3 regions of the Haemophilus influenzae genome follow, and region 2 is predicted to be linked to each of the others. Evidence: riboswitches for the same ligand, from Rfam matches in the RefSeq annotation. Region 2 holds a riboswitch; each other region holds the start of a gene.
The links. A riboswitch is a leader RNA that binds a small molecule or an ion and turns the genes downstream of it on or off. The one in region 2 is predicted to bind thiamine pyrophosphate.

Region 1 (10,380 bases), 620 kb from region 2:
CGCCATAAAACACATCGCTTGCATTTCTTCAGTCATACCACTACGACCTGCAGAAAGGCGAACATAACTTTTTGGCATAGTAATACGTGCAACAGCAATCGTTCGCACAAACTCCGTCCAATCTAATTCTTCCGCATCGGCTAACGGTGTACCTTCAACCTTAACGAGTTGATTAATCGGCACTGACTCAGGTTGCGGATCAAGATTTGCAAGGCTCGCGATTAATCCAGCCCGTTCTTTACGGGTTTCATTCATCCCCACAATGCCACCACAACACACTTTTAATCCAGCTTTGCGCACTTTTCCTAAGGTACTAAGACGATCATCAAAACGGCGAGTACCAATCACTTCTGCATAATGTTCTGGTGCGGTATCAAGATTATGATTGTAATAATCTAATCCAGCTTCTTTTAAATCTTCCGCCATACCGTCTTGCAATAAACCAAAGGTACCGCAAGTTTCTAAACCAAGTGATTTCACGGCTTTAATAATTTCTGTGACTTTCTCAATATCTTTTGGCTTAGGGCCTCGCCAAGCAGCCCCCATACAGAAACGTCCCGCACCACGTGCTTTCGCAATTTTTGCTTTAGCGACGATCTCATCAACATCTAATAACTGCTGATTTTGTACGCCAGTATGATAACGGGCTGATTGAGGGCAATAACTACAATCTTCTGGGCATCCCCCCGTTTTGATAGACATTAACGTGGATAACTGAATCGCGCGAGGATTAAAATGCTTACGATGAACTTGCGTTGCTCGGTAAACTAATTCCAAAAATGGCGTTTCAAATAACGCCTCAACTTTGCAAACAGACCAATATTCTACACTTGGATGAGGTGTAATAGAGTTAATTTGTAATTTTTCCGCTAACATGTTTTTCCTTTGAAAGTGCGGTTAAAAACACCACGCTTTTTATACTTTCTTAATTGATGAATTAGTGTATATGGTAGAAACAATCAATTCAACGTTATGAATGAAACTAATTTTACACCCCTTTTTGCAATTGACTTATCTGACCATTTTCCACCACTAACACTTGATCTATCGAACCGATTAATTCCGATGGTTGGTGGGTAACAAGTAGCAATGTTAAATCTTTCTCGTCACAAAGTTTAGCGATTAAAGCCAGCATTTCTACCCGAAGTTTCTGATCTAATGCAGAAAAAGGCTCATCTAATAACAAAATTGGCTTATCTCGCAACAAACAACGCGCCAATGCCACTCGTTGTTTTTGCCCCCCCGAAAGAGAATTCGGTAAACGCTCTAAATAATCGCCCAATCCTACGGAGCAAGCGGCCTGTTCAATTTTTTCCTGCTCAAGTGCGGTTAATTTTAAAGAGGGTTTTATTCCTAAGGCAAGATTTTGTTGTACAGTCAAATGGGGAAATAAGTTATTTTCTTGAAATAGCATGGAAACAGGACGCTCGTAAGGCGCACTACGCGTATGATTTTTATCGTTTAACCAAATTTCTCCTTGAGCAGGAAATTCAAACCCAGCAATTAAATTCAATAAGGTACTTTTCCCCGCCCCACTTTCGCCAATAATTGCGACACGTTCGCCAGCCTTAACGTTCAAATTAAAGCACATTGGTAAGGTTTTATCATTCAAAATCACATTATTTAGATAAATCATCAGCATCCCTATATGTGTGAATAAAGGCAAACAATATGCCACAAAGCAATAATAAAATCCCTGCGGTTACAGCGGCATCTTGATTACGATAATTACCTAACTGCTGATATAACAAATGCGGTAAAGAAGTAAACTCTTGATTGCCAAATAACGCAATAGCCGTAAAATCGCCGAGAGATAACGCCAAACCTAAAGCAAAAGCATAACGCAACGGTGCGCGCAAGGTTTTCCACTCAATCAGATAAAAACGTTGCCAACCCACAATTCCCAAACTGTTACACAGATTTTCGTAATAACGCATATTATTATGAAAAGGTGCGCTCAAAATACGTAAAACAAAAGGCATTGCACTTAACGCATTGCAAAATACAACGATAATAAACAAATCAATATTCGAAAAATCACGCTCTTGTAATAATAAAAATAACCCCATTGCGAGTACTAAAATCGGGATTGCCAAAATTACCATTCCTGCATTAATAATAAATTGAGCGATTTTCTGATAATGTAACCATTCTAAACGGCGTGATAAAAGCAATAAGGCAATCGCCATCGTTAATGCAAGTAATGCGGACAAGGGTGCGATAGAAAGTGAATAACCTAACGCACGCCAAAGTTGAGAATTATGCCAAACCTTGAGTAAACTTGATGAACTCAATGCGCTAATAAGAATATTCAAAACTGGCGAAAAAAGGAAAAAGACAAAAACAATTAAAACAAAAACATAGAAAATTTTGACCGCACTTTTAGGTTTCACAAACCAAATATTACTATTGCTCAAGCCATTTTGATTAGAAGGCGAAAAACGAGATGTTAAACTAAATAAAAGCAAGCAAAATACAAATTGCAACATAGCAAAGAGTGCCGCTTTCGGCAGATCAAATTCAAATAAAATCGCTTGGTAAATTGCTGTTTCTAATGTTGTATATTGAGGCCCACCACCTAACGTAAGAACAACGGTAAAACTGGTAAAGCACAGCATAAAAATCAAGCTAAATGTGGGCAAACATTGCTGACGAAAAACAGGCCATTCCACCAATTTAACGAATTGCCAACCTTGCAAATTGAGCTGTGCTGCAAGCTGACGTTGCTGATAAGGGATACTTTGCAAACTTTGTAAGAAAAGCTGTGCTGCCAGTGGGATATTGAAAAAAAGATGGGCAATTAAAATACCCGACAGTCCGTAAATATGCCCCTGCCACGACATTCCAAAAAGATTAGCAAACCAAGCTAACCAACCGCTTGAACCATAAATACCGATCAAACCAAAAATTGCCACTAAAGCAGGTAAGACAAAAGTTAGCGACATTAATTTTAACAACCACTTTTTTCCAAAAAATGGCTTATAAAATAATGCCCGAGCGAGAAGTAAACCAAAGAAAATAGATAAAACGGTAGAAAGTAAAGCTTGCCCAAAACTGAAAAGAATCAGATGCTGTAGGTAATCATCAGTAAACCAAGCTCGCCATTGCAATTCATCGCCCAATGTAAAGATCGAACTTAAGGCACTACCATAAAAAAGAATAATGAAACTAATGACAACAACCCCGCCCGCATAATGACGAGGGCGAAGTTGTGGATGATGAAATAACGACAACATCAAATTATTTTGTTAATGTAGTTTGCCAAGTGCTGATCCAATTTTTTAACTGCTCAGCATTCACTGTTGGATTAATTGGCGTTTGAGTTTTTTGTTGAACTTTCAGTGCATCAAAGTGCGGTTCAATTTCGCCTTGAATAACTGGCAACATAATATTGGCTGTCACAATATGTTTTTGTGCTGTAGGCGAAATTAAAAATGCCATAAAATCATCCGCACATTGATTTGGATGGTTGGCAACTCGCGCCGCTAATTCCACTTGAGTAATATGCCCTTCCGCAAAATCTGTCGCCGCATAATTATCTTTTTTCTCAAAAAGTTGATGATAAAGTGGCGATGTGCTGTAACTTAATACTAAATCCGCTTCGCCTTTTAAGAATGCACCGTAAGTATCTGACCAGCCTTTACCCACTGTTACCGTATGCTTATCTAAATTTTTCCAAGCAGATTGAATTTTATCTTCAGGATAAATTACATTCATCCAAACCAATAAACCACGTCCCACACTGCTGGTGCGAGGATCTTGATAAATCACACGAAGATCTTGGCGTTCAACTAATTCTTTCAAACTTTTCGGCGGATTTTGTAATTTGGTTTTATCGTACACAAAAGCATAATTACCGAAATCGAAAGGTAAGAAGGTCTTATTTGTCCATTTTGTTGGTAAATCAAGCTGAGTTAAATCCACGTTATTTGGTGCAAAAATACCTGTTTTTTCAGCTTGTTCCAAAAAAAAGTTATCTAAACCTAGCACAATATCCGCTTTTGTTTTCTTTCCTTCCAAGCGAACACGGTTGAGCAACACTCCAACGCTTTCAAAAGGCGTAAAATTAATAGTGCATTGTGGGTGTGCTTTTTCAAAATCTTGTTTTACTTTTGGCCCAGCACCCCATTCAGAAGTGAAAGAATCGTAGCTATATACGTTCACACTTTGCTGTGATTGTGCTAATGCAGCAGTGGAAAAAAGTGCGGTAGAAATTAAGGTTAATTTAAGAAGTTTCATTATTACATCCTTATTTATGATTAAAAGGCAGCAATAATGACGAAAAGGAGATAAGGTTATATTCCTAGTTTCCTACGTCAGTATTAACTGTTTCAGGTTCACGGGTATGATCTCAGCGTATTGCACCCCGACTAGGCTTGCTAGTGTATTAAAATTTACTCAAGTTGCCAACGGCTTTTTAATGTATTCTGTGTGTAAAGAATAAAAAAGCCCTGTAAAACAGGGCATTCATTGGAGGTTAGAAAATTAAAAGATTATACGATCACGATTTTTCTCTAGTGTTGCTTTGCCAATTCCTTGTACTTCTAAAAGCTGTTCTACATTAGTAAAATTACCGTGTTTTTCACGATATTGCACAATAGCTTCCGCTTTTTTCGCACCAATGCCAGTTAGGGATTTTTGAATTTCACTGGCAGTTGCTATGTTAATATTCAATTTATCTCCCATCATAGCTGGTGCTACTTGTGAATCCGTTTGAGTGGTCACAACAGCTTGAGTTGTTTGCTCAACCACCTTGTCTTCAGCAAAAGTGGAACCAGCTGCAAGTGACCCACACAATACAAACGAAGTGAATAATGTTTTCATTAATTTCATAGAGGTTTCCTTATAATATGAACCGTTGATCAACAATCAACACACACATTTTTTCCTGCCTTGCAAAAAACCTCAAGAACCTGACCGCACTTTTGCGATCTCGATCTCAAAAATTCTTAATTTGAATGAAAAAAACAAAGGACTTATCATTGACGATAAGCCCTTAGTATTAATTAACTTCTTTTATTCTCAACTCTTTTGGCACTTCAAAGAACATATTTTCTTCTAAACCTTGCAGTTCTTCTATAGTATCCGCGCCAAACTCTTTTAAGCGAGAAATAATCGATTGGACTAATTCTTCTGGTGCAGAAGCACCAGCTGTAATCCCAATGGTTTTTACATCATTAAACCAATCATCTTGAATATCGGAAGGATCATCAAGAAGCTGTGATTTAATCCCCATTCGAGACGCCAATTCAGCTAAACGATTTGAATTTGATGAGTTTTTAGACCCCACAACCAACACTAAATCTGATAATTTAGCCAATTCTCGCACCGCTTCTTGACGATTGGTTGTCGCATAACAAATATCGTTTTTATGTGGCCCTTGAATAGCGGGATATTTTTCTTTTAATGCAGCAATAGTTTCTGCTGTATCATCTAGCGATAAAGTGGTTTGCGTCATAAAGGTTAAATCATCATTGTCTTGCATTGGCAAACGTGCAATATCTTCTACTTTTTCAATCAAGAAAATTCCGCCATCTTCATTACTATACTGCCCCATTGTGCCTTCAACTTCAGGGTGTCCTTTATGTCCAATCAAAATCGCTTTTGTTCCCTTTCGACTTGCACGAGCAACTTGCATATGTACTTTGGTCACCAAAGGACAGGTTGCATCAAATACTTTGAGATTGCGGTCTTTCGCTTCTTGTCGAACGGCTTGAGATACGCCGTGCGCAGAAAAAATCACGATCGCACCATCAGGTACCTCGCTTAATTCTTCCACGAAGATCGCACCACGATCACGCAATCCGTTCACAACAAATCGGTTATGCACCACTTCATGACGAACATAAATCGGTGCGCCATGAATTTCTAAGGCAAGTTCAACAATACTAATAGCACGGTCTACACCGGCACAGAATCCTCGTGGATTGGCTAAAATTATCTTCATTTCTGACCGCACTTTTCTACTTGTTTATCTTGTACTTTTTTCTTTTCGCTCTTAAACGCATCCAATGCTAACAACCCTGCGCCAATACAAATGGCAATATCAGCGATATTAAACACTGGATAATGATAAATATCCCAATAGAAATCAAAGAAATCCACGACGAAACCATTGTAAGCTCGATCTACCATATTCGCTAATGCACCACCAATAATCAGTGCATAAGCAGAATTTTGGATTTTTTGTTCAGCATTATTTTTTACTAAAAAATAAACCAACATGCCTGAAATAGCCAACGCTAACAAAATAAAGAAATATTGTTGCCAGCCACTATGATCCGCTAAGAAACTAAATGCCGCACCATAATTGCGGACATAGGTAAGATTGAAAACAGGCAGCACATTAACACTTTCATACAAATCAAATTTTTGTACCACAATGTATTTAGTGAGCAAATCAACCACGAAAGCGACCGTACTTAACCATAAAAACGAAAGCCCTGATTTTTTGGACATACTATTTCCCTTTTAAAAAAATTCCGCTCATTCTAGCACAAGCCGATAAATGATAAAGCACGATCTCATTTACTGAACGGTTTCTGGTAATTTTGCTGGATCATCAGCCAACTCTTTAACATTTACAACGTTATTCCAATCAAATACCTTAATTTCCTGTTTTTCAGGATGGAAGAAATCCACGCCTTGTAAATGTTTTTCCTTAATTCCCATCCAATCAGCAAAACCATAAACAAAATTAAATGCCGATTGTGGCGTTTTTATTTTTTCTACCTTTTGACTATCACTCGAAAACATGACGAAAGGAATTTCATAATCTTGTTTATAAAGATTATTTGGATGCAATGATAAACCTTCAGAATCCTCATAATGAGCAAGCCCATGATCAGAAAAGTAAATCACCGAATAGGGTTCATTTTGCGATACTAACTGCGAATTTAATTTTTCTAAAAACTGATCCGTATATTTAATCGATTCTAAATAACAAGACATAGATTGATTAATAAAATAATTTTTAACCTCGTACGGAAGACGCTCACAAAAGGCTGGATGTGAGCCCATTAAATGAATCACAATTAATTTTGGATTCGTAATATTTTCTTTTAAGGCTTTATCTAATACAGGCAACATTTCATCGTCATAAACTTTTTTAGAATTGTAACCTAACGGCTTCATAAAAATCGTTTCATCTGCACTTTGACCAATACGAGATGCTATCGTATCAAATTCCCCAATTTTGCCTTGATTAGAAATCCAATAGGTTTTCACACCCGCTTTTTTGGCTAAAGAAATAATATTATCCGTATAGACCGTTTCCCCTTTATCTGCTCGATATAGGGTGAGTTGTAAAGACGGTTGCGTATTCGGTGCCGCAGAATAATAATTTTCAAAAACTGTGCCTTTCACACGCTCTAAAAATGGTGTGGTTTTCAATGGAAAACCATATAACGACATATAATCTTTTCGCATGCTTTCACCGATAATCAAAATATAATTTTTATATTTTGGCATAAAAGATTGAATATCCCATTGAGAAGGCGCATTAGCGGATTGATTTAGAAAATCACGTTGTTCTAAATACAGATCATTCATTCGATCAAATTCAGAATAAAAAAGAACGGGATAAAAACGGAATTTATACGCATAGTTCCAATCAGAAAATTGATTATAAGAAAAAACTAATAATAGGCTAATAACAGCCGTATTTAGCCACTTAAATGCTTGCCGTTTAAAATAAAAACTTAATTTCATTAAAGCAACAAACAGGATGAAATAACTAGCTTGAAATAAAAATATCCAAAAAGGAATGGTTGTGTAATATTCTAAGGTTTCATTAATATTCGTTTCATAAACAGAAGCGATAATCCCCAAAGATGGAATTCCATAGAAAAAACCAGCAGAGCAATAAAATAACGCGCTGAGGAATAATACAGTGATTAATATTCGCCCAACCCAAGGGGTAAAATAAAAAGAAATCGCCGTGATAACAAATAAAATTGCGTAATCTGAAACAGGAATATTCTCACTTAATACATTGCCTAATCCCATATTGGTAAATATGGAAAAGAGAAACAATAAAAAATAAAACCATATTGTTTTAGAATGAATTATTTTTTTCCCGAACATCATTAACTTCCTTTCGCACAAAAGTAAAAAAGTGCGGTGAAATTTACCGCACTTTTGAGCAAAATTTATCTCAAATTATCATTTAACCTGTTATTGTTGCACTTCATCATCTTGATTGATGAAAGAGTCATTTACCTCAATTTTCGCTCTCTCACGTAATCCTTGTATTAACTGAACTTGTAATTCAGATTGATGACTACGCAATAATTGCATACCAAATTGCGACAATTCTTTTTCACTTAAACTGCCTTGTTCAACCTTATTCAAGGCAACAACAACCACATCGCCATTTGAATTATGCACCACTTGATAAAGAGCTTCATTTGATTTTGGTTTGGCAATTGAAAATATACCATTTGTTAAAATAGGATCTTTATTTTCACTTAACGTAAAAGTCTGCTCACTTGAGAAATTAATGCCATCTATTTTTGATTCAGGGTTTTCACTTAATTTTTTCACTGCTTGTTGTGCTTTTTCATTAAGCACATTCTCAGCTTTCTGACGTTTTAAGAAAGTTTCAATATCGATTTTAGCCTCTTCTAAACTTTTTACGCCCTCTGCTTTGCGATCCAACACACGTACAATAATTGTGTGATAATCGCCTACATTAATTGGTTCAGAATTCATACCAATATTCGTGCTATCTGATTCAAATATTGTGTAAATAACATTAGGGAAATTTAATCCAGCTGGCACATTTTGACGAGAAAAATATCCGCTCTCTTGAACCTTAACACCTGCTGCTTGTGCTGCAGTATTAAGAGACTTACTGTCTTCAAAAGCCTTATCACTCGCTTGTTTTTCTAAAGAAAAATAACGACTCTCCATCAAAGATTTACGAACTAAATCTGCAATTTGAGCTTTCACATTCTCTAAACTTTGCGCTTTACGTTCTTGCACTAACACAATATGGTAATTGCCGTCCACATTGATTGGTTGGCTATATTGCCCTACCTGCAATGCAGCTGCGGCATCTTCAAAGGCTTTTGGTAATTCATTCGCATTTACCCAGCCTAAATCCCCGCCATTCTCGCCAGAAATTTTATCCAAAGATTTCGTTTTAGCGACATCAGCGAAATTTGCCCCTTTCTGTAATTCCTCATAAACCACTTTCGCATCTTGTTCATTTGCAAATTGAATATGTGCTAAACGCTGAGTCATAAATTGTGCTTTATTATCTTGATAATATTGTGCAATTTCTATATCTGTAACTTGAAGATTTTTACTTATGTTATCTGCAGAAAGATCAATATACTGAACTTTAACCTGCTCTGGCTGAACAAAAGATTTTTGATTAGCTTCATAATAAGTTTTGATTTCATCATCAGATACTGATTGTTTTGCCATTTCATCTGCAAGAGATAAAGTTGCTAAACGAGCTAAACGCTTTTGAAAGAAAATTTCTGCACTATTTTTTACTTGAGCAGGAACAATAAATTCACTGTTAGCAACGCCATTTTGTATTTGTTCAAGAGGTAACGAAGCACGTAAAATTGAAGCGTAACCATCTGACGTTAAATGATTTTGTTGTAATATTCGTTGATAAACAGAATTATCAAATTTACCCTTTACTTGAAAATTAGGATCAGTCACGATTGCACGTTTAATCATTTCATCACTCACGCCTAATTTTAATTCTTTAACATATTGGCGAAGTAATTCTTGATCAATCATTAGATTAACGATGTTTTGACGAAGTGCGGTAACAAATTCAGGAGAATCTGACTGACCCATAAACGCCTCTCCCTCACGTTGTGCGCGTATTTCAAATTCTTGATTATAGCGATTTAAAAAATCTTGTTGAGAAATCACTTCGCCGTTCACTTTTGCCGCATAAGTATCATTTGAGCTAAAAAGATAGCCAGACATTCCACCAACTAAAAACGATACAGTAATCAAACCTAAGATAAATTTAGAAATCTTTGAGTTTGTTAAATTGTGCATTTTTTCAATTAACATTCTATAACCCTTGTTATAAATATAAAAATTTTCCCGATTATAATCTAAACGTAAAAAATTAGCATCTTAAAAAGTGAAAACACCTAGTTCGTAAAGCAAGCTAATACTAATTTCTGTCAACAAGACCCTACCAAATATTGCCGCTTTTGATTTGAATTTTTGCCCAAGAAAATGACCGCACTTTATCCTTCCTATTTTCCAATGCAGAAAGAACTAAAAATACTGCCGAGTAAATCATCGGATGTGAATTGACCCGTAATTTCACTTAAATAGCTTTGAACTAAGCGTAATTCTTCCGCTAAAAGTTCTCCTGCGTGAAATTCTGTAAGTTGAACC
Region 2 (10,380 bases):
ATGAAAATACTGAAGAATCACTGGTTTCTCGTAATGTGGAAACAACAGCTGTTATTGAACAACCAGCGGTTGAAAGTGCAGTAGTTGCGCTTTCTATTTCAGAAGCAGCCCCAACGCCAGTTGAGCGTAAATCAAATGAACCCTCTTTGTTAGCTAAAATTATTGCGAAGATTAAAGGTTTATTTGCGACTAAATCTGAAGAAAACAAACCGAAAAATAACCGCACTTCGCGCAATCCTAATCGTAATCAACGCCGTTCACAGGATCGTCGTTCTTCTCGTCGTCCACGTTCTGAAAATAACGAAACAGAAAGAACCGAAGAACAGGTTCGTAATGTCCGTGAGCGTAATCAACGCCGTCCGCGCCGTAACTTAGTGGAAGAAAGTATCGCTGAAAGTGCGGTAAATTCTACACCTGTTTTTGAGGCTAAAGAAGAAAGAACTGAGCCTGTAACTCAACGCCGCCAACGCCGTGATTTACGTAAACGCGTGCGCGTTGAAGATAATGAAACAGTTGTTGAAAATAACTTCAGCACGACTGAAAAAATGCCAGAAGTGGATGTAATTACGGTTCAAAATAATGATGAAAAACCCGTTCATCAGAACCAGCGTTCTGAACGTCAAGAGCGTCAGCGTCGTACTCCACGTCATTTACGTGCAGCGAATAATCAGCGTCGTCGCCGTAATCAAGAGCCAAAATCGCCAATGCCATTATTTGCTGCGGTGGTTTCGCCTGAATTGGCAAGTGGCAAGGCTTGGATTGATTATTCAACGGTAAATCTGACAAAAGAAAATCATTTCTTATCTGTGGATGAATTGCTTGAGCAAGAGAAAACTAAAAAAGGGTTTATCACGCCAGCAATGGGAATTGTCATTGAAGAAAAATCCCCTGATGTAAAACCTGCATTAGATTTTATTACTCAACCAGCTAATGAATCGGTACAGAAAAAAGTACAAGAATCTTTAGATCGTTTAAGTTCATATAAACCTCAAGAAGTTGTTGAATCTATTGATCCAGCAATTAATGTAGATGAACCTGAAACGCTCGAGAAAGTATCAAAATTTGTCCGCACTTATGAATTTAATGGACGTTTAGGTACAATTTCTTCAGAGCCCCATACAAAAGCGGAGATGACTTTAGCGAAAGCAAATGATGAAATGCCAGAGGCTTTCCCAATTAGGGCTTGGCAGGATTCTCGTTATTATTTCTATGGAAAAGGCGCGGCAGGACATCATTGTGCAATTAGCCACGTTTATTCTGAACCAACCCGCGCAAAATCAGAATAATCAAAAATAAAAATAGAATTGACGTAACCAAAATTACGTCAATTCTTTTTATTTTATAAATACAGTTTGATTGAAAGCATAAAAAACCAATCAGTCAAATTTTGCTGTTATTTTATGCTTTAATTAAAACATTTTTACTTATATTATAGAACAGAGTAAGTTGGGCATGTTGCTACCAGCGGTTACACAAAAGATGAATTTACAACAAAACTTACATTTAAGACTAACAATATGCCAATAGGCGGAGATGTGAAGGCGGATCAGGAAACATCAGGTTCTAGAAGCATAAAACGCATTGGCTTTGGTTTTATTGGTGGTATTGGCTATGATATTACACCGAATATTACCTTAGACTTAGGTTATCGTTATAACGACTGGGGACGTTTAGAAAACGTGCGTTTTAAAACTCATGAAGCCTCTTTCGGTGTACGTTACCGTTTTTAATTAAACAAATTTAGTTTTCTATTTAAGCGGTCAAATTCTTCTCATTATTTGCAAAATGAGGGAAAAATTTGACCGCTTGTTTTTTCTTGAAAAGAAGCGTAAACTTCATGCAATTTTTAGTCGGGGTGCCGAAAGGCTGAGATGATACCCGTGAACCTGAAACAGTTAGCACTGACGTAGGAAACTAATATGCCACATATTCAACCTTTCTCTATCACGATTTTATCCTGTTTATTTTCCCAATTTTCTACATTTTATTACACCTGCTAATTGCTCACAGTGAATAGCGGGCATTTTTGTTTATTTTATATTCAACACAAGGAATGCTTATGCAATCAATTTATCTCGCCAAAATCCGTGAGCAGAATCCGCTCATTCATAACATCACCAACATTGTGGCAGCGAATTTTAGTGCCAATGGTTTGTTGGCATTAGGAGCTTCGCCTTTGATGTCGGCGAATATCGAAGAAATGCAGGAAGTACCGAAAATCAGTCAAGTATTGGTCATTAATATTGGTACGCTGATTGGTAAAGATCGGGAGGCAATGTTGCAGGCAGGAAAAACGGCAAATGAGGTTGGAATTCCTGTAGTGTTAGATCCTGTTGGTGTGGGGGCAACGAGCTATCGCCGTGAGACCATTCGCCAATTGCTGGCAGAAGTAAAATTCGCACTTATTCGTGGTAATGCAGGTGAACTGGCTGCCATTGCAGGCGAGACGTGGCAGGCAAAAGGTGTAGATGCAGGGCAAGGCGAAGTGGATTTAAAAGCCGTTGCCGAGAAAGTGGCTCAACGCTATGGCTGTACGGTGTTGATTAGCGGGGCGGTGGATATTGTCAGCGATGGCACACAAACTGCGACCGTTCACAACGGCACGTCATTGTTCCCGAAAGTTACGGCTTCGGGCTGTTTATTGAGTGCCGTGTGTGCGGCTTTTTTAGCGGTAAGTGAAGGAAATTATTTTTCTGCGACATTAGAAGCCTGTGTAGCATACACCATTGCAGGCGAGTGTGCGGCGCAAGGCTTAACCACACAAGTGGGACAGTTCCAAATCCGTTTGTTGGACGAGCTTGCTGCCCTTTCCCCTGAAACCATTGGACAAAGAGGGCGCATCAATGAGTAATGTGAAACAAGTTTTAACCATCGCAGGGTCAGACAGTGGCGGTGGTGCAGGCATTCAAGCGGATCTTAAAACCTTCCAAATGCGCGGCGTGTTTGGTACATCCGTAATTACAGCTGTTACTGCACAAAACACACTTGGCGTATTTGATATTCACCCTATTCCACTGAAAACAATTCAAGCGCAACTGGAAGCGGTCAAAAATGATTTCCAGATTGCAAGTTGCAAAATTGGTATGTTGGGCAATGCAGAAATTATTGAATGCGTTGCAGATTTTCTTGCTGATAAACCTTTCGGCACGCTAGTGCTAGATCCTGTAATGATCGCCAAAGGCGGTGCACCCTTATTGCAACAGCAAGCGGTGAGTGCGTTAAGCCAAAAATTGCTGCCGTTGGCGGACGTGATTACACCAAACATTCCCGAAGCGGAAGCATTAACGGGGATTGCGATTGTGGACGACATCAGTATTCAACAAGCCGCAAAAGCATTGCAAAAACAGGGAGCGAAGAATGTGATTATTAAGGGCGGACATTCGCTCAATTCGCAAAGTGAGCTGTGCCAAGATTGGGTTTTACTTGCAGATGGTCGTCATTTTACTTTGCAAAGCCCCCGTTTCAACACGCCGCATACACATGGTACGGGCTGTACCTTTTCTGCCTGTTTAACCGCAGAGTTGGCGAAAGGCGAACCGTTGCAAAGTGCGGTAAAAACAGCGAAAGATTTTATTACCGCTGCGATTTCTCACCCGTTGAATATTGGGCAAGGACACGGGCCGACAAATCATTGGGCTTACAGTCGCCTTTAAGGATTGAAAGATGAAAAATATTCAAAAAATCTTACCGCTTTACTTTGTGGCAGGCACGCAAGATTGCCGTCATTTGGGCGAGAACTTATCAGAAAATTTATTATTCGTGCTTAAACAAGCGTTAGAAGGCGGAATTACCTGCTTTCAATTTCGGGATAAAGGCAAATTTTCGTTAGAACATACGCCCTCAGCACAGAAGGCACTGGCGATGAGTTGTCGTGATTTGTGCCGTGAATATGGCGTACCGTTTATTGTAGACGACAACGTTGATTTGGCGTTGGCAATCGAGGCGGATGGCATTCACGTTGGGCAAAGCGATATGCCTGTGCAAGAGATTCGCGCTAAAACAGATAAACCGCTAATTATTGGTTGGTCGGTGAATCGTTTAGACGAGGCAAAAATTGGGGAAAATTTAGCGGAAATTGATTATTTTGGAATTGGCCCGATTTTCCCAACGCAATCAAAAGAAAATCCCAAACCAACACTAGGAATGGCATTTATTCAAACTTTGCGAAATGTGGGCATAACTAAACCGCTTGTGGCAATTGGTGGGGTGAAATTAGCTCACGTTAAAACCTTACGAGAATTTGGGGCGGATGGTGTGGCAGTGATTACTGCAATTACGCACGCCGATAATGTGCAAGCCGCAACAAAAGCATTACGGGAGGCAAGTGATGAATACGCAAAATAGTTTAAAGCAAGTAGCAACAGCGACGATGGTCGGCACTGCAATTGAGTATTTCGATAACTACATTTACGCAATGGCAGCGGTATTGGTATTTAACCATCAATTCTTCCATGCCGCAGATCCACTTTCAGGGCAGATTGCGGCACTTTCCACTTTAGCACTTACTTTTATTGCTCGCCCTTTGGGAGCAATATTGTTCGGGCATTTCGGTGACCGTTTCGGGCGGAAAAATACTTTTGTGATGAGCTTGCTGTTGATGGGTATTTCCACTGTGGTTATCGGTTTGTTGCCAACCTATGACAGCATCGGTATTTGGGCGACAATTTTGCTCTGTTTATGCCGTATTGGGCAAGGTATCGGTTTAGGCGGAGAGTGGGGCGGTGCTGCGTTAGTTGCGGTTGAAAATGCTCCAGAAGGTAAACGAGGTTGGTATGGTACTTTCCCACAACTGGGAGCCCCGCTTGGCTTGTTGTTGGCAAATGGCGTATTCTTAGGCATTACTGCGATTTTCGGGCAAGAAGCTATGACTGAATGGGCGTGGCGGATACCATTTTTATCTTCCGTTATCTTAGTGGCAATTGGCTTATATGTTCGCCTAAAACTGACTGAAGCCCCGATTTTCCTTGCGGCACTCAATAAACCGCAGCCAAAACGCTTACCAATGTTGGAAGTTGTCACTACTTATTTCAAGCCGTTTTTCTTAGGAATGTTGGTTTGCATTGCTGGCTATGTGCTGTTCTACATTATGATTGCCTTTAGCCAAATTTACGCCAAATCTGCCCCAACGGTTTCAGAGGCAGGATACGCAATGGGATTAGGATTTTCTCCGCAAATTTTTACCGCTTTATTGATGGCAAGTGCGGTTTCTTTGGCTATTACCATTGCCGCTTCGGGCAAATATATCGACAAAATTGGTCGCCGTATTTGGCTCATTTGGACAACCGTTGGCGTTGCGATTTTTGGTTTATCCTTGCCGTTATTTCTCGAAAACGGTACAACTACCAGTCTGTTTTGGTTTTTATTCATCGGTATGGGGTTAATTGGAATGGGCTATGGACCATTAGCAAGTTTTTTACCTGAACTCTTCCCTACTCACGCCCGCTATTCAGGTGCTTCTTTAACCTATAATATTGCAGGTTTATTCGGGGCAAGTGTTGCGGCAATCATTGCCTTACCGCTGAATGCTCACTACGGCTTAAAAGGTGTGGGGATTTATTTAACCCTAAACGCTGTATTGAGCTTGATTGGATTATGGTTTATTTCAGAAACGAAAGATAAATTACTATCCTAAGATTTGAGGAATTAAATACAACCTATTAAGCGGTTAAATTTTACATAAAATTCTACTAAGAATTTAACCGCACTTTCCTTTACAAGCCAAATATTTTCTCTACAATACCCCACCTAACGATTTACCTTGAGTAAATCCCTGACCTGAAATCAGACAAAAGAGAATATTATGACAACCCAATTCAAACCAGAATTACTTTCCCCTGCAGGCTCTCTTAAAAATATGCGCTATGCGTTTGCTTATGGTGCAGATGCGGTTTATGCAGGCCAACCTCGTTATAGCTTACGTGTACGCAATAATGAATTTAATCACGCCAATTTGAAAATCGGGATCGATGAAGCCCATTCCCTTGGCAAAAAATTCTATGTAGTGGTAAACATTGCACCCCATAATTCCAAACTCAAAACTTTTATTAAAGATTTACAACCTGTCATCGATATGAAACCAGATGCTTTAATTATGTCTGATCCAGGCTTAATTATGTTGGTGCGTGAAAATTTCCCTAATATTGATATTCATCTTTCTGTGCAAGCCAATGCGGTAAACTGGGCAACAGTGAAATTCTGGAAACAAATGGGATTAACTCGTGTGATTTTATCGCGCGAACTTTCAATAGATGAAATTGCTGAAATTCGCCAACAAGTGCCAGATATTGAACTCGAAATTTTCGTACATGGTGCGTTGTGCATGGCGTATTCTGGCCGTTGCTTACTTTCTGGCTATATCAACAAACGCGATCCAAATCAAGGCACTTGCACCAATGCTTGCCGTTGGGAATACAAAATGGAAGAAGGCACGACGGATGAAGTAGGCAACATCGTGCCGAAAATCGATCCTGCTCAACAAATCGAAGTGAAAAATGTAGCACCAACCTTAGGCGATGGCACAGTAACAGATAAAGTCTTCCTTTATACCGAATCACAAAAGCCTGACGAACAAATGACAGCGTTTGAAGATGAACACGGCACCTACTTTATGAATTCAAAAGATCTATGTGCCGTACAACATGTGGAAAAACTGACCGAACTTGGTGTGCATTCTTTAAAAATCGAAGGCCGTACTAAATCATTTTATTATTGTGCAAGAACGGCTCAAGTTTACCGCAAAGCCATTGATGATGCAGCCGCAGGCAAACCATTTGATGAAAGCTTAATGGATACGTTAGAATCCCTTGCGCATCGTGGTTATACCGAAGGTTTCTTACGTCGCCATACGCACGATGAATACCAAAACTACGAATATGGCTATTCTATTTCTGATCGTCAGCAATTTGTCGGTGAATTTACGGGCAAACGTAACGAACAAGGTATGGCTGAAGTAGCAGTAAAAAACAAATTCTTACTTGGCGACAATGTAGAAATGATGACACCACAAGGCAATATTAATTTCAAAATTGAAAAAATGCTAAATCGTAAAAATGAAACGGTTGATGCAGCACTAGGTGATGGGCATTTTGTATTCTTAAATGTACCACAAGATATTAACTTAAATTACGCTTTATTAATGCGTAATTTAGTTAATACCAATACAAGAAACCCACATTGCTAGTGTGATATAAAACAGAATTTAAATCATACCTAATTAAACATTACTGTTACTTGGCTTGCGTCGTTTGCCGATATTTTTCGTATCCTTATGACGCAATTTTACTTTTTTCTTTGCCTCTGTTTTTTTCTTTTCTTCACGTTTTTCTTTAATGCGTGCCTTTTGTTTTTTGCTGACAGATTTCACTTCGCCATCTTTTGGTGGCTTAGTGCGAGGTTCTAAACCTGCTAAAATGCGCGCCTTTAAAATTTCCTCAGTATAACGTTTGATTTTACCTAGCAACTTGTAATCATGCGCTTCGACAAAAGAGACTGCCGTGCCTTTTTTGCCAGCTCGCGCGGTACGTCCAATTCGATGCAAATAAGTATCCGCACTATAGGGCAAATCAAAATTCATCACGTGGCTTACATCATCAATATCAATACCACGCGCAGCCACATCTGTTGCAACCAATACCGTCACAATACCTGATTTCAATTTATCAATGGCATTGTTACGTTGAGTTTGTGCCATTTCGCCTTCTAAATATGCGGAACGAATGCCTCGTTTACGCAATGTTTCAGAAACTTCACGCGCATCTTCACGACGGCGAACAAATACAATTCCACGGGTTACTTTTTCAGTTTCAATAAAACGCGCGAGCAATTTGATTTTATGTTCATTGCTGTCTGCGTGATAATACCATTGGTTGATTTTTTTTCTTTCACGGCGACTTGGTTCCGCATCTACTTTCACAGGATCATTCAACAAACGCTCCGCAAAATCGACCAATAACTCTCCTTCTAAGGTTGCAGAAAACAACAAAGTTTGTTTCCGCCAACGGGTTTCAGCTGCAATTTTTTCCGCATCTTGCCCAAATCCCATTTGTAACATTCTATCGGCTTCATCAAAAATCAGCATTTCAACGGAACGGCAATCAAAATTTTCTTCCTTAATGTATTGCAATAAACGACCTGGCGTAGCCACCACCAAATCTTGATTGGTATTGAATACATCACCGTGATTTTGATACGCCACACCACCTGTAATTGTCGCAATATTTAAATGGGTGAACTGCGCTAATTCTTCCGCTTGTTCAGCCACTTGCATTGCCAGTTCTCGGGTTGGTGTTAATATCAAAATACACGGTGGCCCTGGTTTACGGCGTGGATAATCCAATAAATGTTGTAGCGCAGGTAATAAAAAAGCAGCGGTTTTCCCTGTTCCCGTTGGTGCAGAGCCTAATACATCACGCTCTTCCATTGCGGCAGGAATGGCTTCCATCTGAATAGCTGTTGGGCGGGAATAACCTTTTTTCTCAAGTGCCTTTAAAAGTTCTGGAGAAAGATCGAATTGTTCAAATTGGGATAAATTCATTATTGTGCGGTTCTTTGTTAAAATCGTCGAGGATTATACCTGAAAGTGCGGTCAATTTACGAAAAATTTATGAGCGGATTTACCTTTAAACAATTCCATATCAATCAAGATTCTTGTGCCATGAAAGTCGGCACTGATGGCATTTTGTTAGGTGCTTGGGCTGATGTAAAGCATTGTAAAAATATTTTAGATATGGGCAGTGGCACAGGATTATTGACTTTAATGTTAGCACAACGAACTGAAGAAAACTGTCAAATTCAAGCGGTTGAGTTGGATCCCATTGCAGCAAAACAAGCACAAGAAAACATCAATAATTCAGTGTGGAAAAATCGCATTCAACTTACTCAAGCGGATATACAACATTTTTTACAAACCACTGAACAAACCTTTGATTTAATTGTGGCAAATCCACCTTATTTTGAACAAGGTATCGCTTGTAAAAATGAAGAACGAGAATTGGCTCGTTATACCAAGCAAAGCCACTTAAATTGGTTAGAATGGGCTGCAACACGCTTGTCGGAAAATGGGAAAATAAGTTTTGTTTTGCCTTATGATGCAGGCAAAACGCTCACAAAATCCACCGCACTTTTTTGCATAAAACAGACGAATGTCATCACTAAAATAGGAAAAACGCCCCAGAGAATGTTGCTTACCTTTGCCAAACAACCCGAAGTTTTAATGCAAGATCAATTGGTAATTTATGATGCGGATAATCAATACACTGAAGCGTTTATTGAATTGACTAAAGACTTTTATTTGAAATTTTAAAGGGGAAATCGTTTCCCCTTTAATCATACACTATCTAAAATACCACTTCGCTAACAACACACCCGCATTCACTGCAATGTTTAAGCCTGATTTAATTGGACTTGCGAGCGTTAAACGCACTTGTGTATCTTCTGGCGTCGCTAAACTTTCCGTAGAACTTTCACTTAGCACAAAAACCACTTTATTTTTTAACCGCACTTTATCCAATGGGTCGCCTTGTTTATTGTGCGATACGTGAATAATTTGATAGCCTGATTTACGCAAGTGCATCAAAGCCGAATCAATATCATCCGTTTCTAACACACGAATATATTCTGCGCCACCTTCTGCTACACGCATAGAGGCTCCCGAATACAGATTTTCCACATTATCGGCGACAATATTTTTCACGCCAAAATAAGCACAAGTACGCAATACACCTCCGATATTTTGTGCATTATTCACGTTGTCCAATAGCACTAAACAATCTTCTTTATGAGGAATATCCAAATACCCTTGCAACGTGAAAGCACGCGGTTTCTTCACCAATAAGCAAATGCCACCGTGATGTTCTGTTCCGCTCACTCGGGCTAATTCTTCACTATCTACAACGTGATAAGCCTTCTTGTTTTCGGCTAAATAACTCAATACCTCGCCAATTTTGTGTGACATTTGCACGGTTGCCCACAATCGAACAATACTTTCAGGACGCTCTGCAAATAAAGCTAAACAGGCATTTTCACCGTAAACCTTCATTTCTTCCGCACGGTTTTTCTTAATTTTTTCAGGCGCACGAGGAGAAAGCGCACCAGTTTTCTTTTCTTTCGTTTTATAAACCGTACCCGTACTTTTTATTGTCACTTGAACCTTAGGTTGTTCTGTATTTTTATTTGATGGTGCGCGAGATAAAGAAAGTTGCTTAATTCTAGTTTCTTTCACTTCTTGTTTATCACGAGGAAAACGAGATTTTTCGTTTCTATTTCCATTAAATTTATCATTAAAGTGCGGTCGATTTTGGCTTGGTTTTTCTCTGTATTTTTCACCTACTGAGCGTTCTTGAAAGGTTTTGCCTGCGGATTGAAAAGACGGTTTGCGTTTGT
Region 3 (10,380 bases), 110 kb from region 2:
AAGATGCGCCTAATCCACATGCGTGGATGTCGCCATCTAATGCTTTAATTTATATTGAAAATATTAAAAATGCGTTAGTGAAATACGATCCACAAAATGCAGCTGTATATGAAAAAAATGCCGCTGACTATGCTCAAAAAATTAAACAACTTGATGAACCGCTTCGTGCAAAATTAGCACAAATTCCAGAAGAGCAACGCTGGCTTGTAACAAGTGAGGGGGCTTTCAGTTATTTGGCGAAAGATTACAACTTAAAAGAAGGTTATTTATGGCCAATCAATGCTGAACAACAAGGCTCACCACAACAAGTGCGTAAAGTGATTGATTTAGTTCGTAAAAACAATATTCCAGTTGTGTTTAGTGAAAGTACAATTTCAGCGAAACCTGCACAACAAGTAGCGAAAGAAAGTGGCACAAAATACGGTGGCGTATTGTATGTTGATTCACTTTCTGCGAAAGAAGGTCCAGTGCCAACTTATATTGATTTGCTTAACGTCACTGTATCAACCATTGTTAAAGGATTCGGAAAATAATGGACTCTTTCTCGACATCAATTTGGGTTAATGATGTAACTGTTCGTTACAACAATGGTCATACTGCTATTCACAATATGACGTTCTCACTCAATAGTGGAACTATTTGTGCGTTGGTTGGCGTGAATGGAAGTGGTAAGTCCACATTATTTAAAAGCATAATGGGACTTGTAAAGCCACAACAAGGCGAAATTAAACTTTGTGATTTGCCAATTTCCCAAGCATTGAAACGTAATTTGGTTGCTTATGTACCACAATCAGAAGAAGTGGATTGGCAATTTCCTGTGTCAGTGTATGATGTCGTGATGATGGGACGTTATGGGTATATGAATTTTCTTCGTATCCCCAAAGCGATTGATAAACAAAAAGTTCAAGAGGCGATGCAGCGAGTAAATATTGAGCATCTTGCGCATCGTCAAATTGGTGAGTTATCTGGCGGGCAGAAAAAACGCGTGTTTTTAGCCCGCGCTTTAGCACAACAAAGTCCCATTATTTTATTGGATGAACCTTTTACTGGCGTTGATGTGAAAACTGAAAATGCCATTATTGATCTTCTTCAACAGCTTCGGGAAGAAGGTCATCTTATTCTTGTTTCAACCCATAACTTAGGTTCTGTTCCTGATTTTTGTGATCAAGTGGTAATGATTAATCGCACGGTCATCGCCGCAGGAAAAACAGAAGACACCTTTAACCAACATAATTTGGAAATTGTATTTGGTGGGGTGTTACGTCATATTAAATTATTGGGCGAAAATTTACATAATGATGAAGATAAACGTTCTGTTACTGTCTTAACAGATGATGAAAAAGCCGTTGTATTCTATGGCGAAACTAAGCAAGATCCACCTGCGCCAACAACACAAAATTGTCATTTTGAAGATTACCCTTATAAAAGTGCGGTTAAAAATAAGAGGGATTAGGTAATGTTAGATTTATTGCTCGAACCTTTTTCCTATGATTATATGCTCAAGGCGATGATCTTGAGTACCGCAGTTGGTGGGATTTGTGCGTTTTTGTCTTCATATTTAATGCTCAAAGGTTGGTCTCTAATTGGCGATGCACTTTCCCATTCAGTCGTACCTGGTGTTGCAATTGCCTATGCTTTTGCCTTGCCTTACGCACTTGGTGCATTTTTCGCTGGAATTTTAGCCGCACTTTCCATTCTTTGGATTAAATCCATTTCTAAACTGAAAGAAGATGCCGTTATCGGGTTTATTTTCAGTACTTTCTTTGCATTAGGTCTATTGATTATTTCTTTAAATCCAACCGCAGTAAATGTGCAAAATATCATTTTAGGTAATATTTTAGGCATTGCCGATGAAGATATTTACCAAGTCGCAATTATTATCGGTGTTTGTTTAGTATTACTTTTATTATTTTGGAAGGATTTACTGCTGATTTTTTTCGATGAAACTCAAGCGATTACAGTCGGTCTTTCCCCATTATTTTATAAAATCTTATTTTTCACATTATTAAGTGCTTGTGTGGTAGCTGCCTTGCAAACTGTAGGCGCGATTTTAGTGATTGCGATGGTTATTACCCCAGGTGCAACAGCATATTTACTAACGGATAAATTCAAAACCTTGTCAATCATCGCTATTATTTTAGGGGCGGTGACAAGTTTTGTTGGAGTCTATATTAGCTATTATTTAGATGGTGCCACAGGCGGTGTGATTGTGACATTGCAAACATTATTATTCTTGGTTGCCTTCTTGTTTTCACCAAAATATGGCTTACTCACTCGTAATAAAAAGGCGGTAGAAAATGTTTGATTGGATTTTAGAACCGCTACAATTTGAGTTTATGCAAAATGCCTTATTGACCGCATTGATTGTTTCAATTATTTGTGCGTTGCTTTCTTGTTATTTAGTCTTGAAAGGTTGGTCATTAATGGGTGATGCGATTTCTCACGCTGTATTACCTGGTATTGTACTTGCTTATTTGGCAGGAATCCCTTTAGCGATTGGTGCATTTTTTTCAGGCATTTTTTGCTCGCTTGGTGTGGGATATTTAAAAGAAAATAGTCGTATAAAAGAAGATACCGCAATGGGCATTGTATTTTCTGGAATGTTTGCTATTGGTTTGGTTATGTTTACCAAAATTCAAACAGAACAGCATTTAAGCCATATTTTGTTTGGTAATGTGTTGGGTGTAAGTCATCAAGAGCTGATTCAAAGTGCGGTCATTTCTGCGATAATTTTTTGTCTGATTGTCTTTAAACGTAAAGACTTTTTGCTTTATTGTTTTGACCCAAACCACGCCCGTGTTGCAGGGCTTTCTCCTAAAATTTTACATTATGGTTTGTTAATGCTGCTTGCTTTAACTATTGTAAGCACCATGCAAGTGGTCGGCGTTATTTTGGTGGTGGCAATGTTAATTGCGCCAGGAATTACTGCACTTACGCTAACAAAATCTTTTGATAAAATGCTATGGATTGCTATTGTCAGTTCCATCACATTAAGTCTAATAGGCGTAATATTGAGCTATCATTTTGATGCCTCAACAGGTGCTTGTATTATTCTTCTGCAAGCCGCATTTTTTGTTATAGCATTAGCTTATAGCAAGATTAGAATAAGATAATTTTTCTACCCCTCTTTTCTCAAAGAGGAGGTAGAAAATCGCAATAAATTTATCCGTTGGGAGATAAATAAAGTCATTCGTCTAATCGCCAATCTAAGCCTAGGCCAAATCCAACCCCATTTGCCAAAACGCAATTTCCATTCTAGTTGCGGTGGTGAAAATCTGTTGAATCTCAGCAAGCTGGCTTGGGTTTAGTGGTTTGCAAAGTGCGGTAAGAAAATCAACGGTTTCTTGGGCGGCTTGTTGAAATTCCTCACTCGCATAGGTGTCAATCCACGTTTGATAAGGATTGTTCGGTAAGCGAGGATAATGCTGAGTAATGTAACGAGCAACTTGAGCGTAACCCAAAGCACAAGGGGTTACAGCTGCATAAAGCTCAGCCAAACTGCCCGTCATGCCACAATCAAGCAAATAGCGGGTGTAAGCAATACAAGCGGCACTTTCTTGAGTAGCAAAAATCTCTTGCTCACTAATTCCCCACTCACGGCAATAATCCAAATGTAATTGCACTTCTTGACAGATAACCTCCAACGTTTGACGAGGAATTTCCATTTCCGCAAAATTTTTTGCTTTATATACGCCCAAAGCAAAGGCTCGACTATAGTGGAACAGATAGAGGTAATCCTGCTTTAAATAATGCTGAAAACAAGCTTTTGGTAGCGTACCTTTTGCGAGCTGTTGCACAAATTCGTGTTCAATATATTGTTGCCAATAAGGCTGAGCTTGTTGAATGAGTTGTTCAATCATCTTTTTTCCTTATTCAATTTCTACCGCATATTCTTTCAACGCTAAGGCTTTTGGAATTAAGCCTTTTTGTTGCATAAATTCTGCCATTTGTTGATAACGTTTAGTGTCTAATTGGCGAGGTTTATTGGCTAACAAGGGGAGCGTGTCTTTCCACGCCAGTTGGTTTAATGGCGTGTTAAGTTCGTTTGGTTTATAGCTGACAAAGGCTTGCCACGCTTCATTGGGGTGAGCTTGTAGATAGCTTGTGGCTTGTTCAAGTGCGGTCAAAAATGCCGATGTTTTTTTATCTGTTACGTTGTTTTTATTAGCAACTAAAATCAACTCATCATAAGCAGGCACGCCATATTGTTCAGGGAAGAATGCGATACCTTCTTGCTTTTCTAAAGCAAGCTGATTGAGTTCAAAATTACGAAATGCACCAATCACAGCATCCACTTGTCCAGTTAAAAGAGAGGGCGAAAGCGACCAATTTACATTCACTAATTCCACATCTTTATTGCTTAAACCAATAGAATGAAGCATTGTATCAAGTAATCCATCTTCAAAACCGCTGACAGAATACCCCACTTTTTTACCTTTTAAATCAGCAAGGCTTTTCAAATTGCTCTTTTTTAGTACCACTACGCTATTTAATGGATTTGAAATCAGTGAACCCACTCGCACTAAAGGCAAGCCTTCTGCCACTTGTTGATAAAGCTGAGGCTGATAACTCACGGCTAAATCAACTTTTCCTGCCGCCGCTAATTTCGGCGGTAATGCAGGATCAGCAGGTTCGATAATTTCAACCTCCAAGTTATTTTTTTCAAAAAAGCCTTTTTGTTGAGCCACAATGATGGCTGCATGATCGGGGTTTACATACCAATCTAGCATTACGCTGATTTTCTCTTTTGCAAAGCTAGGAAGCGTGAGCATTAGCCCCATTACAAAGCTGAAATAACGGATGATTATCTTCATCTTTTTCTCCTTTAATGAAAAGTTAAACAGACCAAATAAAACGGTGTAATAGCCAATCAATGCTGAAATATAAACAGAGTGAAATTGACACTAAAATCAGTAAGGCGGCAAACATTAAATCGACTTGCATTCGGGCATTGGCGTGAATCATCAAATACCCCAACCCTTCAGATGAACCTACCCATTCGCCCACCACCGCACCAATCGGGGCGACCGAAACCGCAATTCGCAAGCCCGAAGCAAAAGCAGGCAAAGCCGCAGGTAATCGCACTTTAAGCAATAAACGCAAGGGGGAAATGTTAAAGGTTTTCGCCAAATCGAGCCACGCTTGTGGGGTGTTGCGTAGTCCATCATAACAAGCTGCCGTGACGGGGAAGTAGATAATCAGCACCGACATCACAATTTTGGATGCCATTCCATAGCCAAACCACAACACCAACAACGGCGCAATAGCAAACACGGGAATCGCTTGCGAAATGACCAAAATCGGCAATAACACGGCAGAAATTTGACGAGAAAATGAGAGCAACAACGCCGAAATCAGCCCAAATAGAAAGCCTAACAACAGCCCTAAGCAGATTTCTAACAACGTAACTTGCGTATGCTGCCAAAGCAGTTCAGCGTGTGTGAACAACTGCTGCCCTACAGCTTGCGGTGAGGGAAAAATGTAGTGTGGAAAGCTACCCAAGGTTGCGACCATTTGCCAGATCATCAACAACACGACTACAATTAAAAGCGGTTTAAGTAGGCGAATTTTCATTGTTCGCCCCCTAATTCCCGCAATAATTGTTGCTGCAACGCCCATAAATTGGCTTGATGCAACTCACGCGGGGTGTTACCTTCGGGCAAAATTACCTCCGATAATGCTGTTTGATGAGATTCAGGCGAACGCAACACAAAAATACGCTGACTTAGCCGTAATGCCTCTTGCGGATCGTGGGTCACGAGCAGCACTGATTTATCTTCGAGCAGTTCAAAGGCTAAATCTTGAAGTTGATGGCGACTGATGGCATCAAGAGCGGAAAAAGGCTCATCAAGCAAAATCAAATCCGCCTCTTGCATTAAGGTGCGTGCCAAGGCAACCCGCTGTTTTTGCCCGCCCGAAAGCTGCGAACAAGGCTTGTGCCAATGTGCTGCCATTCCCACTTTTTCAAGCAACATTTTAGCTTTTTCAGTGGTTTTTACAGATTTTCGTCCAAATAAGACCGCTTGCAACTGCACGTTATCGACAATTGACAACCACGGATAAAGTGTCTCTTTTTGAGGCAACCACGCAATACGAATTTTCGGTTCAAATAGGATTTTCCCCTGCACCACACCTTGCGTTTCAATGCCCGCCAGTAGTCGCAAAAGTGTCGATTTCCCCACGCCTGAACTGCCCAATAAGCTCACCCATTCGTTCGGCAACAGGGTTAAATTAAGATGCTCAAATAACGTTTGTTCATTAAAGGCAAGACTCAAATCTTGAATACGCACCATCGCTCGCCTCAATGATTAAAGGGAATGCGTAATAAAAAAGAAAGGATAAGAAATGGAATGAAAAGAAAATGGATTTTTTGGCATATTAGTTTCCTACGTCAGTACTAACTGTTTCAGGTTCACGGGTATCATCTCAGCCTTTCGGCACCCCGACTAAAAATTGTTGGTAAGTTTACGCTTGTTTGGTAGAAAAAACAAGCGATTAGGTTTCTATCCGAATGGAACAAGAAAAGCATTTTTAAATTTTTCTTGCTAAGATACAACGGAGATAGTACAACTGATATTAGATAATAATTTTAGGACGGTATAATCAATGTTTAGTAAAAAGTTCTATAAATCTATATAATGTTTATTATTTTTTAGGGATAACTTCTATTTTATTCAATGAACGGTACAATATGTCAATCAATCAATCAATCAATCAATCAATCAATCAATCAATCAATCAATCAATCAATCAATCAATCAATCAATCAATCAATCAATCAATCAATCAATCAATCAAAGTCTGTCATTATTGCAGGTAATGGAACAAGTTTAAAATCAATTGACTATAGTTTATTACCTAAAGATTATGATGTTTTCCGTTGCAATCAATTTTATTTTGAAGATCATTATTTTCTTGGCAAGAAAATAAAAAAAGTATTTTTTAATTGCTCTGTAATTTTTGAACAATACTATACTTTTATGCAATTAATTAAAAATAATGAATATAAATATGAATATGCTGATATTATTTTATCATCTTTTGTCAATTTAGGAGATTCAGAATTAAAGAAAATTAAAAATGTACAAAAATTACTAACACAAGTTGATATTGGACATTATTATTTAAACAAGCTACCCGCCTTTGATGCCTATTTACAATATAACGAATTATATGAAAATAAGAGAATTACATCAGGTGTTTATATGTGTGCAGTGGCAACTGCAATGGGTTATAAAGATCTTTATTTAACAGGTATTGATTTTTATCAAGAAAAAGGGAATCCTTACGCATTTCATCATCAAAAAGAAAATATTATTAAATTATTACCTTATTTTTCACAAAATAAAAGTCAAAGCGATATCCATTCTATGGAATATGATTTAAATGCACTTTATTTTTTACAAAAACATTATGGAGTAAATATTTATTGCATTTCGCCAGAAAGTCCTCTATGTAATTATTTTCCTTTATCACCACTGAATAACCCAATTACTTTTATTCTCGAAGAAAAGAAAAATTACACACAAGATATTTTAATTCCGCCGAAGTTTGTATATAAAAAAATTGGTATATATTCCAAACCAAGAATTTACCAAAATCTGATTTTTCGGTTGTTCTGGGATATATTACGTTTACCTAATGATATAAAACACGCCTTAAAATCAAGAAAATGGGATTAGATAACCTTATATCACACAACTAATGGACATAGCCCTAAATATGAGAGGTTATCTCACTCGCTACAACAATACTTTTTAGCAACAGGTTTTTTATTTTATTGAAAATCACCATTCTTACCACACAAAATAGTGATATAATTTTTTAGTCTCAATAATTAACAAGGAAATCATTATGGCCATTTTAGTGACAGGTGGCGCCGGTTATATCGGTTCTCACACAGTTGTAGAATTATTAAATGTTGGCAAAGAGGTGGTGGTATTAGATAATCTTTGCAATTCATCGCCAAAATCCCTTGAGCGTGTAAAACAAATTACAGGCAAAGAAGCAAAGTTTTATGAAGGCGATATTTTAGATCGTGCTTTGTTACAAAAAATTTTTGCAGAAAATGAGATTAACTCGGTTATTCATTTTGCAGGGTTAAAAGCCGTAGGGGAAAGTGTTCAAAAGCCGACAGAATATTACATGAACAATGTCGCTGGCACCCTTGTATTAATTCAAGAAATGAAAAGAGCGGGTGTTTGGAACTTTGTATTTAGCTCATCTGCAACGGTTTACGGCGATCCAAAAATTATTCCAATTACAGAAGATTGTGAAGTCGGCGGTACAACCAACCCTTATGGTACATCTAAATATATGGTTGAACAGATTTTACGCGATACAGCAAAAGCGGAACCAAAATTTAGCATGACAATCTTGCGTTATTTTAATCCAGTTGGGGCACATGAAAGTGGCTTAATTGGGGAAGATCCAAATGGTATTCCAAATAATTTATTACCTTATATTAGCCAAGTTGCTATCGGTAAATTAGCACAACTTTCTGTATTTGGTAGTGATTACGACACTCATGATGGAACAGGTGTGCGTGATTATATTCATGTAGTGGATTTAGCTGTGGGGCATTTAAAAGCGCTTCAACGTCATGAAAATGACGCTGGTTTACATATTTATAACCTTGGTACGGGCCATGGTTATTCCGTATTAGATATGGTAAAAGCCTTTGAAAAAGCCAATAATATTACAATTGCATATAAACTTGTAGAACGCCGCTCTGGCGATATTGCTACTTGCTATTCTGATCCTAGTTTAGCGGCAAAAGAGCTTGGTTGGGTGGCAGAACGTGGTCTTGAAAAAATGATGCAAGACACGTGGAACTGGCAGAAAAATAATCCAAAAGGGTATAGAGATTAATATTCTCTAATATTTGTTTTTCTTTTTTAGGAAGAAGAATGCTAAACATTGGGGGAATGATTAAAAATCCCCTAATTTTTACAAAAATCCTTTAATTGAAAGGCGAAATTTCTAAAATACAACTAAAATTAACCGCACTTTATGTCAAATTCCCTTTCTTCCCAAATTTTTACGCGCAAGATGTTAATTTGCGCCTTCACAGGTTTTAATTCTGGTTTGCCATTATTTGTATTGTCGCAAATGTTGCCTGTTTGGCTGACAGATAAACATCTTTCAATTGAGCTTATTGGTGCAGTAACTGGAGTGATGTTGCCTTATGGATTGAAATTTTTGTGGGCGCCATTATTGGATCGTTATTTCCCGAGTTTTTTAGGGCGTCGTCGTAGCTGGATGTTGCTTTCACAAGTGGCATTATTGATTTTACTTTACATCATTAGCCTGTTTGATCCGCTCACACAACTGGGTACAGTAGCAAATATTGCGTTGCTTATCGCCTTTTTTTCAGCCACACAAGATATCGTGTTGGATGCGTATCGTCGTGAAATTTTGAGTGATCATGAATTAGGTTTAGGAAACACTATTCATATTAATGCTTATCGAATTGCGGGATTAATTCCAGGGGGATTATCGCTATATTTGGCGGCGATTTATCCTTGGGAAAGCGTCTTTTTATGGACCGCACTTTGTATGTTAGCAGGCATCTTCATGACACTATTTTTAGCAAAAGAGCCAAAAATAGACATGCAGCAAACTAATCAGCCGTTCTATCAAGCGTTTTGGATTCCATTACAAGAATTTTTCCAACGTAAGGGCGTTATTCAGGCTATCGGTTTTTTACTATTTTTGTTTTTGTATAAGTTCGGGGATTCTTTTGCCACAACGTTACAAACCAAATTTATTTATGACATGGGATTTAGCAAAGAGGATATTGCTATTGTTGTAAAAAGTACCGCACTTTGGTCAAGCATTTTATCTGGGCTTGCTGGTGGTATGATAATGCTAAAACTGGGTATTAACCGTGCATTGTGGCTATTTGGGCTTGTACAAATGGTAACAATTGGTGGGTTTATTTGGTTGTCTGCTTTCGGTCATTTTGATGTTATTACATCTGCCGAGTTATGGAAACTAGGTATTGTGATTGCAGCTGAATATATCGGCGTTGGACTTGGTACCGCAGCTTTTGTGGCTTTTATGGCGCGTGAGAGTAATCCTCTTTATACTGCAACACAGCTTGCACTTTTTACAAGCCTTTCAGCTTTGCCAAGTAAAGTTTTAGGTATACTTTCTGGTTATGTTGTGGGAGCAGTGGGGTATTATCAGTATTTTTGGTTTTGTTTATTTTTAGCGATTCCCGGCATGCTTTGTTTATTTTGGGTAGCACCTTTGAAGCAAGAAAATAATAAGACCAGCTCAGTATAAAAGTGCGGTAAAAATTATAAAAAATTTGACCGCACTATGCTTTATCAGTATCTTAATCACGTTTTGTATTAATGGAGATTTTTTATGAAA

Region 1: it holds a riboswitch for thiamine pyrophosphate, as region 2 does, so the genes downstream of both, thiB (thiamine ABC transporter substrate binding subunit) here and thiM (hydroxyethylthiazole kinase) in region 2, are expected to answer to the same signal.
Region 3: it holds a riboswitch for thiamine pyrophosphate, as region 2 does, so the genes downstream of both, AT683_RS03600 (ABC transporter ATP-binding protein) here and thiM (hydroxyethylthiazole kinase) in region 2, are expected to answer to the same signal.

What each region holds. Positions count from the first base shown of each region.
Region 1 covers NZ_LN831035.1:1,869,728-1,880,107, forward strand. The annotation lists gene bioB (biotin synthase BioB) at 1-876, opposite strand, end outside; gene thiQ (thiamine ABC transporter ATP-binding protein) at 989-1,636, opposite strand; gene thiP (thiamine/thiamine pyrophosphate ABC transporter permease) at 1,620-3,236, opposite strand; gene thiB (thiamine ABC transporter substrate binding subunit) at 3,241-4,239, opposite strand; TPP riboswitch at 4,292-4,379, opposite strand; gene AT683_RS09225 (helix-hairpin-helix domain-containing protein) at 4,486-4,833, opposite strand; gene ispH (4-hydroxy-3-methylbut-2-enyl diphosphate reductase) at 5,003-5,947, opposite strand; gene lspA (signal peptidase II) at 5,944-6,459, opposite strand; gene AT683_RS09240 (phosphoethanolamine transferase) at 6,529-8,088, opposite strand; gene AT683_RS09245 (SurA N-terminal domain-containing protein) at 8,176-10,044, opposite strand; gene mnmE (tRNA uridine-5-carboxymethylaminomethyl(34) synthesis GTPase MnmE) at 10,236-10,380, opposite strand, start outside.
Region 2 covers NZ_LN831035.1:598,410-608,789, reverse strand. The annotation lists gene rne (ribonuclease E) at 1-1,286, shown strand, start outside; gene AT683_RS09755 (opacity family porin) at 1,518-1,730, shown strand; TPP riboswitch at 1,842-1,930, shown strand; gene thiM (hydroxyethylthiazole kinase) at 2,060-2,851, shown strand; gene thiD (bifunctional hydroxymethylpyrimidine kinase/phosphomethylpyrimidine kinase) at 2,844-3,653, shown strand; gene thiE (thiamine phosphate synthase) at 3,664-4,344, shown strand; gene AT683_RS02965 (MFS transporter) at 4,328-5,632, shown strand; gene trhP (prephenate-dependent tRNA uridine(34) hydroxylase TrhP) at 5,801-7,180, shown strand; gene srmB (ATP-dependent RNA helicase SrmB) at 7,214-8,533, opposite strand; gene AT683_RS02950 (tRNA1(Val) (adenine(37)-N6)-methyltransferase) at 8,603-9,301, shown strand; gene AT683_RS02945 (tRNA/rRNA methyltransferase) at 9,332-10,380, opposite strand, start outside.
Region 3 covers NZ_LN831035.1:706,524-716,903, forward strand. The annotation lists gene AT683_RS03565 (metal ABC transporter substrate-binding protein) at 1-533, shown strand, start outside; gene AT683_RS03570 (ATP-binding cassette domain-containing protein) at 533-1,453, shown strand; gene AT683_RS03575 (metal ABC transporter permease) at 1,457-2,305, shown strand; gene AT683_RS03580 (metal ABC transporter permease) at 2,298-3,113, shown strand; gene tenA (thiaminase II) at 3,213-3,860, opposite strand; gene AT683_RS03590 (ABC transporter substrate-binding protein) at 3,870-4,814, opposite strand; gene AT683_RS03595 (ABC transporter permease) at 4,837-5,574, opposite strand; gene AT683_RS03600 (ABC transporter ATP-binding protein) at 5,571-6,293, opposite strand; TPP riboswitch at 6,367-6,455, opposite strand; gene AT683_RS03605 (alpha-2,3-sialyltransferase) at 6,678-7,682, shown strand; gene galE (UDP-glucose 4-epimerase GalE) at 7,855-8,871, shown strand; gene AT683_RS03615 (MFS transporter) at 9,013-10,290, shown strand; gene adk (adenylate kinase) at 10,375-10,380, shown strand, end outside.